One region of the Cobetia sp. UIB-001 genome, then DNA from elsewhere that is predicted to be linked to it. Evidence: predicted binding sites of a transcription regulator. Region 1 holds the regulator's gene; the other holds the start of a gene.
The links. Region 1 encodes FNR, which switches genes on or off when oxygen is low (the NO sensors DNR and NnrR bind a similar motif). Its sites were predicted from a motif close to TTGATNTANATCAA; they were not measured.
Positions count from the first base shown of each region.

Region 1 (9,574 bases):
CATTGAGGCTGACGGTCAGGCCTTCACTGTCGATCGAGCGATACTCACAGCCGGCGACCATCTTGACGCCACGCTGCTTGAGGGTCGCGCGATGCACCCAGCCAGTGGTCTTGCCCAGTCCCTTGCCGGGCTTGGAGGTCTTGCGCTGCAGCAGCCACACCTCACGAGGCGCCTGCGGCACCACGGGTGCCTTGAGGCCGCCAGGCGTGCTGACCGAGAGATCCACCCCCCACTCCTCGCACCACAGCTCACCATCCAGCGAGGGCGACGGCTCGACGTGAGTCATCAGTTCCGCGACATCGAAGCCGATCCCGCCAGCTCCGATCAACGCCACGCGACGCCCGACCCGCTCCGGCGCACTGATCGCCTCGGCATAGCTGAGCACCTGACCCCGCTCGATACCGGCTTCGACACCCTCGATATCCGGCGTCCGCGCCTTCACGCCCGAGGCCAGAATCACGGCATCGAATTCCGCCAGCATCTCGGCGGTGGCGCGAGTATTGAGACGCACCTCGACCCCACAACGCACCAGCTTCTCGTTGAAGTAACGCAGTGTCTCGTCGAACTCTTCCTTGCCGGGAATACGCCGCGCGAAATTGAACTGGCCACCCACCTCGGACTGCGCCTCGAACAGCACCACCTCGTGACCACGCTCGGCCGCCGTCACGGCGGCAGACAGTCCCGCCGGCCCTGCGCCCACCACTGCCACGCGGCGCTCATGTCGCGCGGGCTCGATCACCATCTCGGTTTCATGACAGGCGCGCGGATTGACCAGGCACGAGGTCAGCTTCATCTGGAAGGTATGATCGAGACACGCCTGATTGCAGGCGATGCAGGTATTGATGATGGCAGCGTCGTCCGCCCTGGCCTTGCTGACCCATTGCGGGTCCGCCAGGAACGGTCGCGCCATCGACACCATGTCGGCATGACCGTCGGACAGCACCGACTCGGCAACCTCGGGCATGTTGATGCGATTGGTGGTGATCAGCGGCAGGCTGAGCTCCTGCTTCATGCGCTGGGTCAGCCCGGTGAAGACAGCGCGCGGCACGCTGGTGACGATGGTCGGCACACGCGCCTCATGCCAGCCGATGCCGGTATTGATCAGGCTCGCCCCCGCCGCCTCGATGGCCTTGCCGAGCGCGACCACTTCCTCCCAGGTGCTACCCTCATCGACCAGGTCCAGCATCGAGAGGCGATAGATGATCAGGAAGTCCTCACCCAGCGCGGCGCGAATGCCGGCGACGATCTCCACCGCCAGGCGGATGCGATTCTCGAAGCTGCCACCATACTCATCCTCGCGCTGATTGGTGCGCCGACAGATGAACTGGTTGATGAAATAGCCTTCCGAGCCCATCACCTCGACGCCGTCATAGCCGGCCTCGCGTGCCAGGCTGGCGCAGCGCACGTAGTCGGCGATCTGCTCCTTGACCTCTGACGTGCTCAGCGCGCGTGGCGTGAAGGGGTTGATCGGCGCCTGAATCGCCGAGGGCGCGACCTGATCCGGCGAGTAGGCATAGCGCCCTGCATGCAGAATCTGCAGACAGATGCGCCCATCCTCGGCGTGCACCGCCTCGGTGACCTCGCGATGGTGCTCCGCCTCTTCCGGGGTGGTCAGCTTCGCGGCCCCCTGCATGACAGCCCCTTCCGCATTCGGCGCGATACCGCCCGTGACGATCAGCGCCACCCCGTGGCGCGCACGCTCACGATAGAACGCCGCCAGGCGCGCGAAGCCATCGGGAGTCTCCTCAAGCCCCGTGTGCATAGAGCCCATCAATACACGGTTCTTGAGCGTGATGTGGCCCAACGTCAGCGGACGGAAGATATTCGGATAGGCAGTCATTGCGGTCTCTCCTTGGCTGTCTCGAGCACCTCGGACAATCATTGTTATATCGCGCCGCCGCCACTCTCATCAGCAACACTCACTCAGTCATGGTCATCAGCAACAGGTTGTCAGGACATCAACGACTGATGACAGATGGCAAACGGTCGTATGAAACGAGTGATCCCAGTGTAGAGCATCGCGCCATGGGCTCAATACTCCCAAAGGCCACATTGCGGATGACATCAGTGATGACATCAGAGAGGTGAGCAACCGCGCAGGACACACCCATCAACGGGAAAGAGCGAAATGTCGTGATGTGCCCAGGGAAGGCCGACAAGCCTGGAGCATGGCCAGGTCGAGAAGAGAGAAGAGAAAAGAGAGAGGAAAGAGGCAAGGACAGGGAGACAAGCGGGCCGGGCCAGCACAGAAGACTTTCCGACAGCCAGAAACGCAAAAACCCGAGCTCGAAAGCTCGGGTTTCACGAATTCTATGAGATCGAATGGCGGACCGGACGGGACTCGAACCCGCGACCTCCGGCGTGACAGGCCGGCATTCTAACCAACTGAACTACCGGTCCGCATTGGTGGGTGATACTGGATTCGAACCAGTGACCCCAAGCATGTGAAGCTTGTGCTCTAACCAACTGAGCTAATCACCCAACACAAACGATCTTTGCTGCAAGCAGCGGTGATATCTCGCTATTCTGATGGCGGACCGGACGGGACTCGAACCCGCGACCTCCGGCGTGACAGGCCGGCATTCTAACCAACTGAACTACCGGTCCACTTCAGAACAACTCAACATCGGACGCATGACAAACGAGAATGGCGGACCGGACGGGACTCGAACCCGCGACCTCCGGCGTGACAGGCCGGCATTCTAACCAACTGAACTACCGGTCCACGACAATCGCTTGCTTCTGCTAACGAACCAGGCCATTTAATCAAGTAACGCTTTGAAAAGCAATGACTTTTTTCAAATGGTGGGTGGTACTGGGTTCGAACCAGTGACCCCCAGCTTGTAAGGCTGGTGCTCTACCAACTGAGCTAACCACCCCTGTCTCGTTGGCGCTGCATTCTACGGAATCCGGCCCATGAGTCAATACTTTTTTTGCGCGCAATTTCAGCAATCGCCCGCGACAGAGTATTGATAAGACAGGACTTTCCCGCTGCATCTCGCCTGCAGGCCAGTAAACATCAGCGTTGCGTCATCATTCTGACATGCCGCTGTCGCCATCGAAGGCCAGGGTAATGCCCCTCGCATGGTGGCGATTCACTGCCGTTTTCCGCCCAGCGCCGGGTGATTGGCCAAGGCCTGCGCCGCACGCGAAATCAGTCCTTCACGCGTCTCGCCACTCGCTTTTCGTGGCTTGAAATCATGTTCGCCATCATTCAGCCAAAGCAATGTAAGGCTTTCCGGCAACGGATATTCCGTCACTTCCTCGCGAGTTCCGAAGGGATCGCGGCTGCCCTGACAGATCAAGCCGGCCATCGGGATATCCGGCAGATGGTCGATACGCAACTTGTCGGGCTTGCCCGTGGGATGAAACGGATAGCCCAGCGCGTACCACCCGACCGGCAACGGCGCATGCGCCGCCCGGGTCAACTCCACCAGCAGATGGGAGGCCACACGACTGCCCATCGACTTGCCGCCGACCAGCCAGGGCAGCGATCGCAAGGAGTCGATGGCCGCCACACACGCCATCAGCGCCTGACACCAGCGCGCCATCTCCTCGATCAGCCCGGGCAGCCGGGGCGGCGGTCGGCGGCGGCTTTCGCAGCGCATCCTGACGAGATAGCCGAAATCGAATGCCAGCCACGCCATGTCCTGCATCAGGCAGGCAGCGCCGAACTGTTGATGGAAGTCGGTCTCACGCCCGGCGCCGGCACCATGCGCATGCAACAGCAGGGCACGCCCCGGCCGCCCATGGATCTCAAGCGGGCCCAGTTCCGCCAACCAGCCTCGCCACGGCCCTCGCGCGGCCAGCGCGTCGTGGGACATGGTCTGGCGAGCAGCAAGCTCCGAGGCGACATCGGCCAGGCTGGCGACACGAAAGCCTTCCTCGGCGTAAGGGCTGGGAACCTCAGCCGTATTGGACGCATTGGCATCTTCGTCCGATGATGAAGTGACGGCGGGCAAGCGAAATTCTCCTGTTGATCTCGTACGGCTCGCGCCAGACAACGCTGGAACCGATGAGGGGTAAACGCTGCATTCCAGCGCGAGGGATGGCCTGTCAGTCGGTCATGGTCGCGCGTGATATCGGTCAGCGCCAGCCCTGCCGCCCTGACAGGGGCGTCGATGACCTGGCCGCTCCCGCAGCGCCGCTTCCAGCACCGTCATCACCTGCACTGCGCTTTCGCCCACTGCCGACGAGGTCGTGATATGCGTACAGCTCTTGAGGCTTCGGCCTGCCATCCCCGCGTGAACCATCATCATCACGCAAGCCATGATTTCGCTCGCATGGCCGTCATCTGGGGCCTGCTCAGCCTCTGCCTGGCGGTGTGGCTCAACCTCATCTGGCTATGGCCCTCGCTGGGGCCGGAAGTGGCCTGGATGAGCTACGGCCGCCTCGCTCCCTTGCAGCACCACCTGCTGCTCTTCGGTCTGGGCGGCTCGGCAGTGATCGCCGGCGGCTACTCCATCGCCATGCACAGTGTCCTGCAACGCGAATCACGCACCGACGCCGAGACGGCGATACCGGATATCGCACTGCCCCCCTTCACGCTCAAGCTGATGCATTTCACCTTCCTCGGCTGGCAGACCGTGGTCGCGCTCGGCGCACTGGCGATTGTCGCAGGCTACTCCTCGGGCCAATACATGGCCGAAGCGCCCTGGCTCGTCGATCTCCTGATGGCCCTCGTCTGGCTGGCCGTGGCGTGGGTCTTCTTCACGGTGCTGGAACAGCGCACGCTGCGCCGCCTGCCGGTGGCCTGCTGGTACTTCATCGCCGGCCTGATGCTGGTGTTGATACAGCATGTGTTGATCTCGCTCAGCGTGCCGGTCGGCCTGCTGGAATCGATACCGCTCTTCACGGGCAGCCTCGAGGCACTGATTCAGCGCTGGCAGACAGGACCTCTCCCCGGCGGCATGTTCGCATTCGGCGTCATTGCCTTGCTCCATCACATGGTGACGAGCCGCTCACGGCTGCCGCTCTACTCGCATCGGCTGGCCGCCACCAGCTTCTGGATGCTGGTGCTGCTGGTGACATGGGGAGGCGCTCCGCTGCTGTTCGCGAGCGCCCTGCCGGCCTGGAGCCAGACGCTGGGCATGGCGATGGGCCTCCTGCTGCTGGCGCCGGGGCTGGCACTCAGCCTCAATGGCCTGATGACACTCAAGGAGGATTGGCACTCATTGCGCCGGGATCCGCTTAACTGCCTGCTGGCGGCAGCTCTGATCAGCTTCGCCCTTGCGGTTCTTGAATACAGCCTGCTGTCATTGCCGACACTCAACGCCCTGACCTTCAGTGCCGCCAACAGTCTGTCGCCGGCAGCAAGCCTGGGGGTGGTCGCGACAGTCGCCATCGTGATGGCCTATCACCTGCTGCCCCCGATGCGCTCCCTCGCGCTGCTCAAGACGCACGCCCTGCTGGCCATCATCGGCACCCTGCTGTGCGTTGCCGCCAGCTGGGCGACCACGCTGCTTCAAGGCAGCATGTGGCATGTGCTGGCAGATGACGGCAGGCCGCTATATACCTTGAGCGAGGTGCTGGAAGTGGCCCGCATGCCGATGATGATCTCGCTGGGCGGGCTCGCCTGCTGGGCGCTCGGCTTGCTGCTGATGCTCCTCAACGTGACGCGCACCCTGGCTGATAAAAAGAGCGAACGCCAAGCCGCTCACGAGCGCCAGCGCCTGAGCTCCGGCTCGCACAAGGCATCATCAGAGCCAGCCATGCACTCTGCGTCCCCCTCTACCACGCCCCCTGCCACATCCTCGGGAGGGCACTACGCATGAGACATGTCCTGCTCGAACGTCACGCCGGCCTGATGACGGCACTATGCCTGCTCACCATGAGCCTCGGCGCCCTTGCCCAGCTGGTGCCGCTCGGGGCTCACCCCAGTCTCGCCAGCGCACCCGAAGACCTCAGACCGCTGAGCGCCCTGGCGCTGGAGGGCCAGCGCATCTACCAACGCGAGGGCTGTCAGCAGTGCCATACACGCATGGTGCGCGATCTACCGGGCGACACGGCGCGCCACGGCGAAGCGACGACCGCCCGGGCGCGCTACTACGACCGCCCTTCGCTGTGGGGCGTCGAGCGCTGGGGGACGGATTTGAGCCGGCTGCCTGCGCAACATGACGATGCCTGGCAGCGTCTGCATCTGAATGCCCCGCGCAGTCAGGTGCCGGGCTCAGCGATGCCCGCCTACCCGTGGCTGTTCGAGCGGGCGTTGAGCGGCGAAGGCATCGCGGCCCGCATGCGAGCCCTGCAGGGCCTGGGCGTGCCCTACGCGGAAGACGAGATTCTCGCCGCCCCCAATGACGTGCGTGGCACTGCCGAAATCACGGCGCTGCTCGCCTACCTGCAGCAGGCCGCCCCCGCGAGCGACATCGCCAGCCGCGGCCCATGACAGGACACCGCTCAGGAGACACGACATGAATCTGCTGGAGACAACTGGACTCCCCCTGTTCTGGAATCTCTGGGTGCTGGCCCTCACGCTGGGCAGCCTGGTGCTGTTCGCCATGCTGGCCCTGGGCAGTCTTTCGCGCGCTGCAAGCGCTGACAGCGACGAGCGCGAAGGCGATGGCCCCATGCAGGAACATCGCATCAACGGCGTACGTCAGCCTGACACACCAGCGCCACGTGCCTGGGGCATACTGGCACTGGCGACGCTGGCCGCCGCACTGATCCTGCTGCTCGGCGCAGCTGGCTGAGGCAGGTCGTCGCGGTATGGTCATGCGGGGCCAACCGGGCCTAAAGTTCACACACCTTGCAACGCCCATGGGTTGGGCAGGATAATGAATTAATAAAATCTAATATTATGGTGCCACGAAATTGCACTGCCCCAGCCGATGAGCGCTCAGACTCTGGCCGCTCGAATCAATTCGGCTAGGCAGGGTAGCGGCGGGCGACAAGGCCCCGCCCCACCTTTCGTTGCGCCCGAAAGACCCCTCCGCTGCCCTACCCCAGGGGTAGCGGTGACATTCCTCAGGAGAGTCACCATGACGGCCAATGCACAGGCATCACACCGCTTGCGCGCCCATGAAGCCCGCTGCCAGACCTGTTCGCTGAGTTCACTGTGCCTGCCACTGGCACTGAACATGGAAGATATCGACCAGTTTGACGCCATCATCCGCCGTCGCGCGCCACTCAGAAAAGGGGAAGTACTCTTCACCCAGGGCGATGCCTTCGATTGCGTCTTCACGGTGCGCTCCGGAAGTCTCAAGCAGATCACCAATGAAAACAGCGGCATGGAGCAGCTGACCGGCTTCTACCTGCCCAGCGAGCTGGCCGGGCTGGATGCCATCGACAGCAATTGCTATCCCGGCACTGCGGTGGCGCTGGAAACCACCACCGTCTGCGAGATTCCCTTCGACCGCCTCAATGCGCTCTCGGAGCAGATGCCGGAGCTGAGAACCCAGCTGTTCAAGAGCCTGAGCAAGGAGTTGCACGAAGATCGCCGCATGATGATGCTGCTGTCGCGCAAGACAGCCGATGAGCGACTGGCGAGCTTCCTGGTCAACCTGTCACAGCGCTTCCGTCGCCGTGGCTATTCGCCGTACAGCTTCCGCCTCTCGATGGCACGCGCCGATATCGGCAACTATCTGGGGCTGGCCGTCGAAACCATCAGCCGTATCCTGACCCGCTTCCAGACCCAGGGGCTGGTCGACATTCGTGCCCGCGAGGTGCATATCCTGCATTTGGATGGCCTGATCGAACTGGCCGAAGGCGAGTGTCAGGGCGGTCGCTGATGACGCCTGCTGACAGCACATCACGCTGAGCGACACTGCGCTGATCCGCCGCCAGGGCGCCATGTCGGCACCACACAAGACAGAAGCCCGCCACGCAATTTGCGTGGCGGGCTTCTTCTTTCTGTCAGGCCAGTCGTCAGTCGTCCTGACAACCCTGACAGCCCAGATAGTCATGACAATAGGGCTTGTCTCGGCCTTCGCTGGCGATCAGCGGTTCTCGAGGCGGTTATAGTCCAGCAGGCCCGCTTCGACAGGGCGATCAGCATAGTTGGTGCGCAGCACGCTGTCGGAGAACTCCCAGAAGCGCGGGTCAGTCCGGCGCACCCCGATATCGGCCTGCAGGGCGCGATAGTCCTCTTCGGTCTCGAGTGCCGCCACCCGCTCTGCCAGCCCCGTCAGGGTGTCAGGCGTCAAACGCCAGAAGGCATTCGGGTAATCGCCCGCCACGCCCCGCAAGACATCGAGAGTGTCTTCCTCAGGACGGCGATTTTCCTCCTCATCGAACAGGCTGGTGATGTTGGCGTGGGCGGAATTGCGCAGCACGCTGTAAAGGCGTGGCGAGTCGTCAGTACCATCCTCCAGCGCGACGATCGTCACCTCCGGCATCAGGCTGGCCGAGACTCCCTGCACCGCAGCGAGGGCCTGCAGCTCATGTCGCACATGCTCGTCCTCGACATTGCTCAGGCTGCGCTCATGACCGAGTTCCGGTGCGAGGCGCTCCTTCATGCGCCGCATCAGACCAAGGCGCGCCTGGTTCGGCGATGACAGCTCCTGCGGCGTCCAGACGATGCCACTGGGCGCATCGAACTGCGGCGGCTTCTTGAACAGCAGCTCGCCAAGCCCGGGGCTGACGTCGCGATACCAGCTGTCATGCACCGCCTGGCGCTCGCCTGCCGGCAACAGCACCAGCAGGTTGTTCTCGCCTTCCATGCGCAGGAAGTCCATGTACAGACGGGTGACAAGCTGATGGCCGAGATTGCCGTAGACATCGAAGCCGGCGACCAGCAGGTAGTGGATGCGCTCAAGCATCGGGTAATCGATGATCCAGCCCGTCTTGGGCACGCCACCGACCAGCCCCTTCATCACCGCCGCATTGTCGAAGTGACGATAGATGGTCAGGGCCGCGTTGGGGTTACGCCCCTGGCCGGGGCCCTCGGTCCAGCCGCTGCCGTCCCACAGCACTCGCTCATCCAGGCGCAGATCGCCATCGAGATAGGCCTGGGACATCAGGCGCTGCTTGGCCTTGAGGTAGGCGGTCTGCTTGCTCTCGAACTTGACCCAGGAGCTGATCGGCAACGCATTGCTGCTCTGCTCGGCGGGCAGGCTGAGATTCTTCCCTTCCTCGGCCAGGGTGCGTTCCACTTCCGGGTGACTGAACATCTTCGGGTCAGTGAAGCCGACCCAGAAGTGATCATTGATCACATCCACCGCGACCTGCCCGCGACAGACCGGCCCCTTGATGAAGCCCATGATGGTGTTCTGCGACTCATCCAGCATGAAGCGATAGCGTGACTCGGCCGGAATGGCCTCGAAGGTCAGGAAAGGATTCGAGGCCGTCTTGAGGTCGTAATCCGGCAGGTCATCCACCGGGTAATCCGGTGTCAGGAACAGCGCCCGCCAGCGCTTGAAGCGAGCATCATCGAGCGCATAGGGCAGATGACTCTTGGCCAGGATCGTCGCGCGCTCCTGCCACAGACGGTAATAGACCCGCGGGCGCCCGGCGTCATCGTGGGGCAGGCTCGCGCGCTCACCGGCGGTGTAGGAGGCATAGGGTGCATCGTAGGGGCGGCGCGTGGAGATGCGCTTGATCGGCTCGCCCGGCGGGGTGCTGGAACGCACCAGCT
Region 1 is NZ_CP058244.1:322,914-332,487, reverse strand. Features, by position in the region: gene HA399_RS01510 (FAD-dependent oxidoreductase) at 1-1,840, opposite strand, end outside; tRNA gene HA399_RS01505 (tRNA-Asp) at 2,324-2,400, opposite strand; tRNA gene HA399_RS01500 (tRNA-Val) at 2,405-2,481, opposite strand; tRNA gene HA399_RS01495 (tRNA-Asp) at 2,531-2,607, opposite strand; tRNA gene HA399_RS01490 (tRNA-Asp) at 2,649-2,725, opposite strand; tRNA gene HA399_RS01485 (tRNA-Val) at 2,804-2,879, opposite strand; gene HA399_RS01480 (alpha/beta family hydrolase) at 3,096-3,962, opposite strand; gene HA399_RS01475 (cbb3-type cytochrome c oxidase subunit I) at 4,284-5,774, shown strand; gene HA399_RS01470 (cbb3-type cytochrome c oxidase subunit II) at 5,771-6,388, shown strand; gene HA399_RS01465 (hypothetical protein) at 6,414-6,692, shown strand; gene fnr (fumarate/nitrate reduction transcriptional regulator Fnr) at 6,981-7,730, shown strand; gene HA399_RS01455 (fatty acid cis/trans isomerase) at 7,938-9,574, opposite strand, start outside.

Region 2 (9,574 bases), 990 kb from region 1:
GGTCAGGCGGTTGAAGACGCGGTAGAACCAGCCTGCCGTCTTGCGCTTGGTGGCGGTGTCTTCATTACGCGCGGCGCGCACGCCATAGACCATGTCGTAGCCGGCCTGCCATTGGCTGATGAACTCGAGGATCACCTCCGGCGGGTCCTGCAGATCGACATCCATCGGCACGATGGCATCGCCACGCGCCTGCTCGATGCCGGCGGACATGGCCGCTTCCTTGCCGAAGTTGCGTGTCAGGCTCAGGTAGCGCACGCGGGCATCGCCGGCCGCCGCGGCCTCCAGACACGCCAGGGTGCCGTCGGTTGAGCCATCATCGACGAACAGCACTTCAAGATGCGGCACCTGCGAGCCCAGGGTCTTCTCGATGGCCTCCAGAAAGAGACCGATGGTCTCCTCCTCGTTCATCACCGGTACCACCAATGACAAGACCCAGTCACCGGAAAGGCGGCGCGACATGTCGCGGGGAATGTGCCCCGACGAGGACTGCCGGCCAGACGCCTGGCCGCAGGATGCATCAGCTGAGGACCGCATGGTATTTCCTCCATCGAGAGCCCCGTCATTCATGCACGCCAGGGCATCATCATCTGACAAGGTGAGAGTGAAGAGGACACAGGTGCTGCACCAGCGCCTTACCAGACACTCTCCCGCTCTCGATCGGCGCCTCTCCTCCCTCCGCTCCATTACCTCTTGGGGCCGAGGGCGACGAATACAACGCAGCGTCAATGCTGACGGTGACCAGCGCGAACGGATCTGCCAGCTGCAAGAATCCGTGAAAAGCCCCGCACAGCGCCAGACATCCGCAATGGCCTGCAAGAGCCAGCGAGGGTTTACGATGGCCTGCGGGGCCGGCGAGGGCTTGCGAGAGTGGTCTGTGAGAGCGGTCTGTGAGAGCGGTCTGCGCGGGTCGATGAACGCGACGCCACCTCGCTGCGTTATAGAGCCTGCGGCCTCAACAAGTAAAGCCTGAATCACTCAAGGGCTCGCAAGCCATGCCCTTGAGCCATGCCATCAGCCCTAAACAAACACGGCCGCTCCAGGGAGCGGCCGTGTTTGTTGATGTAATGATTAGAGCCTGCGCAATCGCGTTACTGGCTGGACGCGAGGACCACCAGCGTGATGAGCAGAAGACACCAGCTCAGCGGCGCCCCCAGCAGCCAGGCGCGGGTCGCATGGCGCGGCACCAGGCCGACGCCATGCGTGAAGCCGGCGCCCAGCCCCCACAGCGCGACCAGCAACATCAGATAGCGCGGCCCTGTCTGCATCGAGGCTATCGCATCCGGCCCCAGCAGCATCCAGATGGCCACCATGGCAGACAGCAGCAGCGAGGCCAGATGGGCAGGTCGAGTTCGGCACCAGGCCGGTGGTCGTGAGGCGTACCAGGGTCGTGACATCGAGCTCTCCTTGATCGGAACGGTCAGCGGCGCAGAAGTAACGTTGGGGGCCGCCTCACTCAATCATCGTCAAAGGTGTGGGTCTGCTCAAGCCACAATGCATTGATGATGCCCGCGAAGCAGGCCAGCAACACACCGAGAATCCAGGCGAAATACCACATAGTGTCGTCTCCTGGCGAGGGCAGTGCCCTCGCCTATTGATAGCAAATGGGAGCAATTGGCTCAGCTAGCTCAACTCAATTCAGGTCAGCTCAGCGCACCTCAATACAGGCTGTGACCGTCCTGCTCGATATGCGCGACGGTGACGCGACGCCACATCTTCACGTAGCACCAGGTGGTGTAGAGGATGATGGTCGGCACCATCACCAGCCCCGCCACGGTGACGATGGAGAGCGTCAGCTCGCTGGAAACGGAATCCCACAGCGTCAGGCTGGCCTCGCTCATGCGCGAGGACGGCACGATGAACGGGAACATGCTGATGCCCGCGGTGGCGACCACACCCCCTACCCCGACGGAGCTTGCCGTGAAGGCCGCGCCGCCCTTGCGCCGGGCCGACAGCACCATCGCGGCCAGCACACCGACCACCGCGCTGAGCGGTGCCAGCAGCGTCAACGGCTCACGCGCGTAGACATCCAGCCAGCTGCCCGGCCCGACCTGCTTGTCGAGCAGCTTCAAGGCCGAGGCGGTATCGCCCATCTGATCGATGCTGTAGCCCATGCCGGACAGCCACACCCACAGCCCGCCCAGCGCAAAAAGCCCCAGCGTCAGCAGGCCCAGCGGCTGCACCAGACGCGCGCTGCGGGCGGCGACGGCCTCATCGGCACGCGCCACCAGCCAGGTGCCGCCATGCAGCATCACCATCACTACGGATAGTGCGGCGCACAGCAGCGCGAAGGGGTTGAACAGGCCCAGGTAGCTGCCGGCGTAGCTGGCACGCATGAACTGATCGACTTCCAGCGGCACGCCCTGCAGCAGGTTGCCGAAGATCAGCCCGAAGAAGGCGGTGGGAATCAGGCTGCCGGCGACGATGCCGCGGTCCCACCAGCCACGCCACTGGGTGTTCTCGAGCTTGGAGCGATAGTCAAAGCCCAGCGGGCGGAAGAACAGCGAGAACAGGATGGTCAGCATCGCGAAATAGAAACTGGAGAACACGGCGCCGTAGACCACCGGCCACACCGCGAACACCGCGCCGATGGCCGTGACCAGCCACACCTGATTGCCATCCCAGTGCGGGGCCAGGGTATTGATCACCACACGGCGCTCGCTGTCGTTGCGGCTGACCAGCGGCATCAGCATCGCCGCGCCCATGTCCATGCCATCGGTGATGACGAAGCCGATCAGCAGCAGCCCTACCGCCACCCACCAGAACAGCTTGAGGATCTCGTAATCCCACATGATCCGTTACTCCTTGAATGACAGCGAAGGATTGAGTGACATGCCGTCATCTTCGGACATGGCGCCATGGTGGATGCCGCCGCGCTCGAAGTGATAGCGACCGGTGTGCAGGGAAGACGGCCCCTTGCGCGCGAAGTGGAACATCAGCCACATCTCGATGACGAAGAACAGGCTGTAGAAGGCCAGGAAGCCACCGATGGACCACCACAGGTCGGACTCATCCAGACTCGAGGCCGCCATGAAGGTCGGCAGGATCTCCCCCACCGCCCACGGCTGACGCCCGAATTCGGCCACGAACCAGCCGGTTTCCACGGCGATGAACGGCAGCGGGATCGACAGCAGGCAGATCCACAGGAAGGGACGCACGTCGAAGCGCTGCTTGGCGGTCATCCACACCGCCGCGATGAAGATCACCAGCATCGCCATACCGCAGGCGACCATGATGCGGAACGAGAAGAACATCGGCGCGACCGGCGGAATCGAGTCGGCGGCGGCCTTGTCGATCATCTCCGGCGTGGCATCTGACGGCGTCTCGACGTAGCGCTTGAGCAGCATGCCGTAGCCGAGATCATCCTTGACCGCATCGAAGGCCTTGCGGGTCGCGATGTCGTCCTGGCCATCACGCAGCTGCTGGAGCAGGTCATAGGCCTGCATGCCATTGAGGATGCGTCCGCGGTGCTCCTCGGTCAGCTCCTTGATGCCGGGGATCTCGGTATCCAGCGAGCGCGTGCCGATCAGGCCCATCACATAGGGAATATGGATGCCGTAATCGGTGTGCTGGGTCTCCTCGTTGGGCAGACCGATCAGCGTGAAGGACGCCGGCGCCGGCTCGGTTTCCCACATCGCCTCGATGGCGGCCATCTTGGCCTTCTGGACATCCCCGACCTCGTAGCCGGACTCATCGCCCAGCACGATCACCGAGGCCACCGAGAACAGGCCGAAGGCGGCGGCGATGGCGAAGCTGCGCTTGGCGAAGCCCAGATCACGCCCCTTGAGCAGATAGAAGGCGCTGATGCCGAGCACGAACATGGCGCCGGTCACATAGCCTGCCGACACGGTATGCACGAACTTGGCCTGGGCGACCGGGTTGAAGATGACATCCGCGAAGCTGGTCAGCTCCATGCGCATGGTCTCGAAATTGAAGGCCGCACCGACCGGATTCTGCATCCAGCCGTTGGCGATCAGGATCCACAGCGCCGAGAAGTTGGAGCCGAAGGCGACAAGCCAGGTCACCATCAGGTGCTGACGCTTGGTCAGGCGGTCCCAGCCGAAGAAGAACAGGCCGACGAAGGTGGACTCGAGGAAGAAGGCCACCAGACCTTCGATGGCCAGCGGCGCACCGAAGATGTCGCCGACGTAATGCGAGTAGTAGGCCCAGTTGGTGCCGAACTGGAATTCCATCGTCAGGCCAGTGGCCACGCCGAGGGCGAAGTTGATGCCGAACAGCTTGCCCCAGAACCTGGTCATGTCCTGGTAGACCTGCTTGCCGGTCATGACATACAGGGATTCCATGATGGCCAGCAGGAAGGCCATGCCGATGGTCAATGGTACGAACAGGAAGTGGTAGAGCGCGGTCATGCCGAACTGGAACCGCGACAGCTCCACGACGGTATCGGAGATCATGTCTTAACCCCTTTGCGATAAGGCGGACGGTCAGGCTGCCGTCCCTGCATGCGCTTGCCACCGACGTCGGACGGACACATCAGGCCGACTCTCGCCGGCAAGCACACAGGCAATGGCACCGTGGCACCAAGACCTTGGTCGGCATTGTCTACCCTCCCGCGCCAGTCTCCAGATGTCAGGTTGTCGCACTCACCGAGCGAATGTCGCACCCGCCACCTCCGCCAAGTGCCTGTTGTCACTGGACAACTCCGCTGCAAGCCGCATGGATGCTGAAGCGAGGGGTGTCGCTGGCCTGGCGCCATCTCAACGCTGACTCTGCGCACCCCTGCGCGCGCTGCGACCATCGACCACACTGCGACGTTGCACCACGCTGCGACCGACTGGCGCACCCAAGCGGCGCCAGCCGCCGCGCAGAAAGCCATCACGGCCCCGCGCCATTGACGCGCTGGGAAGGAGAGTTTTGTCCCGCAGGCCTGTCACTTCCCCAGCAGGCTAACTATCATGGCCAGTCATCGCAGCGCTCACCGACAAGGATTGTCAGTGCACGCTTACCGCCTATCACCCGAGACCGTGATTCCTACCTGACATGACGCATCGCTCCCCCATTCATCCCTCTGCTGGTCACACCGCCACCACCAGCCCCAGCGCCACGGCGCCGCGCGGCCACGGCGATTACTGCGAAGCCGGCCTCGCCCGCCTGCTGGAACAGCACGACCTCAATAGCTTCGATGCTCTGTGGCAAGTGGCAGCCCACGACGTCGACGCGCCGAATCGTGAACGCGGCGGCGTCTCGACGGTTTCGCTGCTGACGCTCGAGGATGAGGACGGCAATAGTCATCGCCTCTATCTCAAGCGCCAGACCAACCACCTGGGCCGCAGCCTGGCGCGCCCGCTGGGCGAACCGACCTTCTCTCGCGAATGGCGTGCCATCCGCCACTATCACGCGCTGGGAATTCCGGCAGTGGACGCCGGCTGGTACGGCGAGCGGCGTGCTGGCCGGGAATGGCGCGCCATCCTGATCACCTTCGATCTCGCCGGGCGCGATGATCTGGACCACTGGCATGAACGCTGGGCGGAACTCGATGCCGGCATGCGCTCTCAGGTCATCACCGCCAGCGCCCGCCTCGTTCGCGAGATTCATCAGGCTGGCCTGATGCATGGCTGCCTGTTCCCCAAGCACATCTTCCTCAGTCGCCCGCCGAGTGAGCCGCCGGCCAGCACCTGGCGAATGGACGCCGTCATCATCGACCTCGAGAAGACGCGCCGCTTCTTGCTGCGCCGCCACGAGTGCCTGCGCGATCTCTACGTGCTGTGGCGCCGCCTGAAGGGCTGGCAGCACGATGAATGGCGACAATTTCTTGCCGTCTACCGCGATGCGGATGCGCAGAGCGCCGAGGTCAGTCAGTGGCTGGAACAGCTGGAAGCACGCGCCGCACGCAAGCGGCGCTGAGCCTGCAGAAGCCGGTGGCGGTCTTTGGCGTAGTGAGCAATAACCTCGCGCACGGCATGCGACCAAGGTCTTGGTCACCTTGCGCGAGGATGAATGAGGATGTCGCTCGAATGCGTCAGCACAAGTCTCACTCGTGAGACATTAAACTTCCCTGAAATAATCGGCAACATCCGCTAACAGGACACCTAATAAGTTTTCAAACAACGTTCTAAAAAAATGCTTGCCAAACAGAACGCTGTTTTTTATAGTTTGCAGCGTCCCCTGATCGACGCAGCCACGCAGAGCACACGGCCCAAGCCGTAGGGTAGCGAGGCACTGCTGACAGGCAGCTTACGAAGCCAAGCTTCAAGGAGAATTACACATGAAAGCTATCAAGATCCTGACCGCTACTGTTATCGCCGGCACCATGGCTATGGGCGCACAATCCGCCATGGCATATGGCAAGGGTGATACCTTCCTGCGCGGTGGCGTTGCCAAGGTCGACGGCAAGAGCAACAACGGCAACGGTCTGATCGCCAAGGACGAGTCTGGCTTCGCCGGTTCCGTGGGCTACATGTTCCACGACAACCTGGCCATCGCCCTGCAGTCCACTGAAGAATTCAGCACTGACTGGAAAAACAGCGCCGGTGGTTTCGATCAGATGCCGATCAACCTGATGCTGCAGTACTACCCGCTGGGTGGTACTGAAGCCCGCGTCCAGCCGTACGCTGGTGTCGGCCTGAACTACACCCACTTCTCCGGTGAGTCTGCCGGTGGCCAGAGCATGGACATCGATGACAGCTACGGCGCCGCTGCCGAGCTGGGTGTGGACCTCAAGATCACCGAAGCCTGGGCCGTCAACGGCTTCGCTCGTTACGCCGACGTCAAGGCCGACACCAAGATCGCCGGTCAGGACGTGAACGACACCGAGCTGGACCCGGTCACTGTCGGCGCCGGTGTCACCTACCGCTTCTAAGTCCTTGCGCGAGGCGTGAACATGCCTCCAGCGAGTACCTGGCAAGCCGTGTGATGCCGCGTCATGAAAACGTCAACGATGGAGCTCGGCAACGCCGAGCCGTCCAGGCGCAGATGGGCATCACACACAAACGCCGCAGACCTTCAGGTCTGCGGCGTTTTCGTTGTGGGCAGCCAACGAATATGAGGCCGATCTTGAGCGGCGCGGCGCAGAAATTGACCTGGATCAACCACGCCCCTGACCAAGCAAGTACGCCCGTAAACTCTTGCCCCAGATCAAATTTCTCGAAATTCAGCTACCTAGAATGAGGGCATTGTTTCCCGCCATCCTTCAGGAGCCATCATGTCCGACGTCGTCACTCGCTCAGCCTCCCTCCCCACGCACCTGACTTCGCGTAGCCCGCGCTCTGCAGCACGCCCGTGGCAGCTTCTGGCACTGGCAGGCCTCACCAGCCTCGCGACTCTCGGCGCCGCACCGGCCATGGCCGCCGACTCGCTGAATGCCAACTCTCACAGCCCTCTCACCTCGCTCAACTACGGCGCCGGGCAGTTCTGGACGCGTGCGGGTGTCGCCGAGGTCTCGCCGAAGAGTGACAACGGTCGCATCGATGCCATCGGTGCCGACGTGGATGTCGATGATGACAGCGCCTTTGCCTTCACTCTCGGCTATCGCTTCACCGACACCTTCGGTATCGAGCTGCTGGCGGCGCAGGATTTCGACCACGACATCTCGCTCAATGGCCAGAAAGCCGGTTCCGTCGATCACCTGCCGCCGACCCTGACACTGCAGTACTACCCGCTTGGCGGACGTGAATCGCGCATCCAGCCGTACATCGGCGCGGGCGTCAATTACACCCACTTCTCCGATGAAACCCTCGACGATGGCACCAAACTCGAGATGGATGACAGCTGGGGCGCGGCCGCACAGATCGGCGTCGATCTGGTGATCAATGAGCACTGGGCGGCCAACGTCGCCGCCTGGTATCTGGATATCGATTCCGATGTCACCGTGGCGGGCAGCGTCAACGACAAGGTCGAGATCGACCCCATCGTGACCATGGCCGGGATCAGCTATCGCTTCTGATCAGCCACTTCCTGGCTAGCGCTTCTGACTGGCCAGAAACGACAACGCCCCGCCAGCCCATCTCGGGCCGGCGGGGCGTTGTGCTTTGTACCTGGTGCGCTGTGCGTTGTGAGTTGTGCGCTCGGCACGCCTCAGCGCGGGGCGGCTTGCCCGCTGTTCGTTGCCGAGGCATTGGAAGTTGCTGAAGCTGTTGAGGTTGAGGGAGTTGAAGGCGAAGGCGGCGTGGCGTCCTCCGCCGGCGCCTTGCCCGGACGCGGGCGGTCCAGCACCAGCCCCAGCACCACCAGTGCCGCGCCCGCCACCATCAGCGCAGTCCACTGCTCATCGAACAGCCACCATGCCATCAGCGCGGCACACGGCGGCACCAGGAAGAAGGTGCGCGCGACCTGATGGGCCTCGCCCCGTTCCAGCATCAGCATCAGCAGCCAGATGGCACCGACCGAGATGGCGATCACCAGCCAGGCCATGGTCAGCAGCAGACGCGGCGTGGGGTCAAAGGCAAAGCTGCCGACACTGGTCGCGGCGACGACGAACACCGCGCCCGCACCGAGATACTGGAACATCAGCCCCTCGACCAGCCCCATGCGCCCGGAGACCCGCTTCTGCCACAGTGTCGAGCTGGACACGCCGATCAGCGCCACCAGGCACCAGACGAGCCCGATCAGCGGCCACTCCAGGGTGCCCGCGCCGTCCTTGGCAAGCCCTGCCCCCAGCACCAGACTGACGCCGATGGCGCCACAGCCAAGCCCCGCCCACTGCTTGGACCCCAGCCGCACGCCGAACAACGGCAGTGACAAGGCCGCCGTCACCAGTGGATGCAGGCTGACCAGCAGCGCCGTCAGGCCCGCCGGCAGCCCCGCCTTGACCGCCGCGAACACGCCGCCCAGATAGGCGCCATGCAACAGCATGCCAATGCCCATCTGCGCCAGACGGTCGTTGCGCCGACCCCACTGACGCGGCTTGCGGCGCAGCCACAGAATCAACCCCAGCACCGGCAGCACCAGCAGGCTGCGCACCAGCAGCAGGGTGAAGGGTTCAGCGTCCAGGGTACCGAAGCGCGCGGCGATGAAGCCGCTGGCGAACAGAAACACGAAGCAAAGTGGCATCCACATCACGCAGACTCCAGCGAGAGAAATGGCAAGCGGTCGGCCCATAGGCAGGTGCAGGACGTACACCGACGGGACCACGACATGAGCCTTCAGCTTGCCGCGAACCCTCAAGGGGGCACAAGATACAGATAACCACCAATTCAAGGGGTACAGACAGGCATGTCATCCGCCGAGCACGCTTCGTCCGCCAGCCGCCCTTCGCTTGCCGGCGATGCCATCAACTCAACCACCAGCTCAACCGCCAGTTCAGGCGCCAGCTCAGGTGCCACTGCCGCGACGCTGCCGCGCTATCAGCAGCTGGTCGAGCGACTCAAGGCCCAGATGGCGACGGGCAAACTGAGCGCGGGCCAGCGCCTGCCTTCGCTCAGGCGGCAGGCGGCGCAGTCGGGGCTCGGCCTCAACAGCGTGATTCGTGCCTATGGCGAGCTGGAGGCGGCGGGCCTGATCATCGCCGAACCGCGTGCCGGCTATCGGGTCGCGCCAGCGACGCAGGCTGCTCACGACGCGGATGCCCTGAATACCGACTCACAGACCAGCCCGGCTTCATCTCATCACCCCGGCGAAT
Region 2 is NZ_CP058244.1:1,312,687-1,322,260, reverse strand. Features, by position in the region: gene HA399_RS05610 (glycosyltransferase family 2 protein) at 1-534, opposite strand, end outside; gene HA399_RS05605 (cyd operon YbgE family protein) at 1,089-1,394, opposite strand; gene cydX (cytochrome bd-I oxidase subunit CydX) at 1,454-1,555, opposite strand; gene cydB (cytochrome d ubiquinol oxidase subunit II) at 1,656-2,789, opposite strand; gene HA399_RS05590 (cytochrome ubiquinol oxidase subunit I) at 2,796-4,412, opposite strand; gene HA399_RS05585 (lipopolysaccharide kinase InaA family protein) at 4,999-5,862, shown strand; gene HA399_RS05580 (OmpW family outer membrane protein) at 6,224-6,817, shown strand; gene HA399_RS05575 (OmpW family protein) at 7,160-7,900, shown strand; gene HA399_RS05570 (DMT family transporter) at 8,032-9,012, opposite strand; gene HA399_RS05565 (PLP-dependent aminotransferase family protein) at 9,169-9,574, shown strand, end outside.
Region 2: HA399_RS05575 (OmpW family protein) is a predicted target of FNR. The motif match lies at 7,033-7,046, and genes of this name have one in related genera.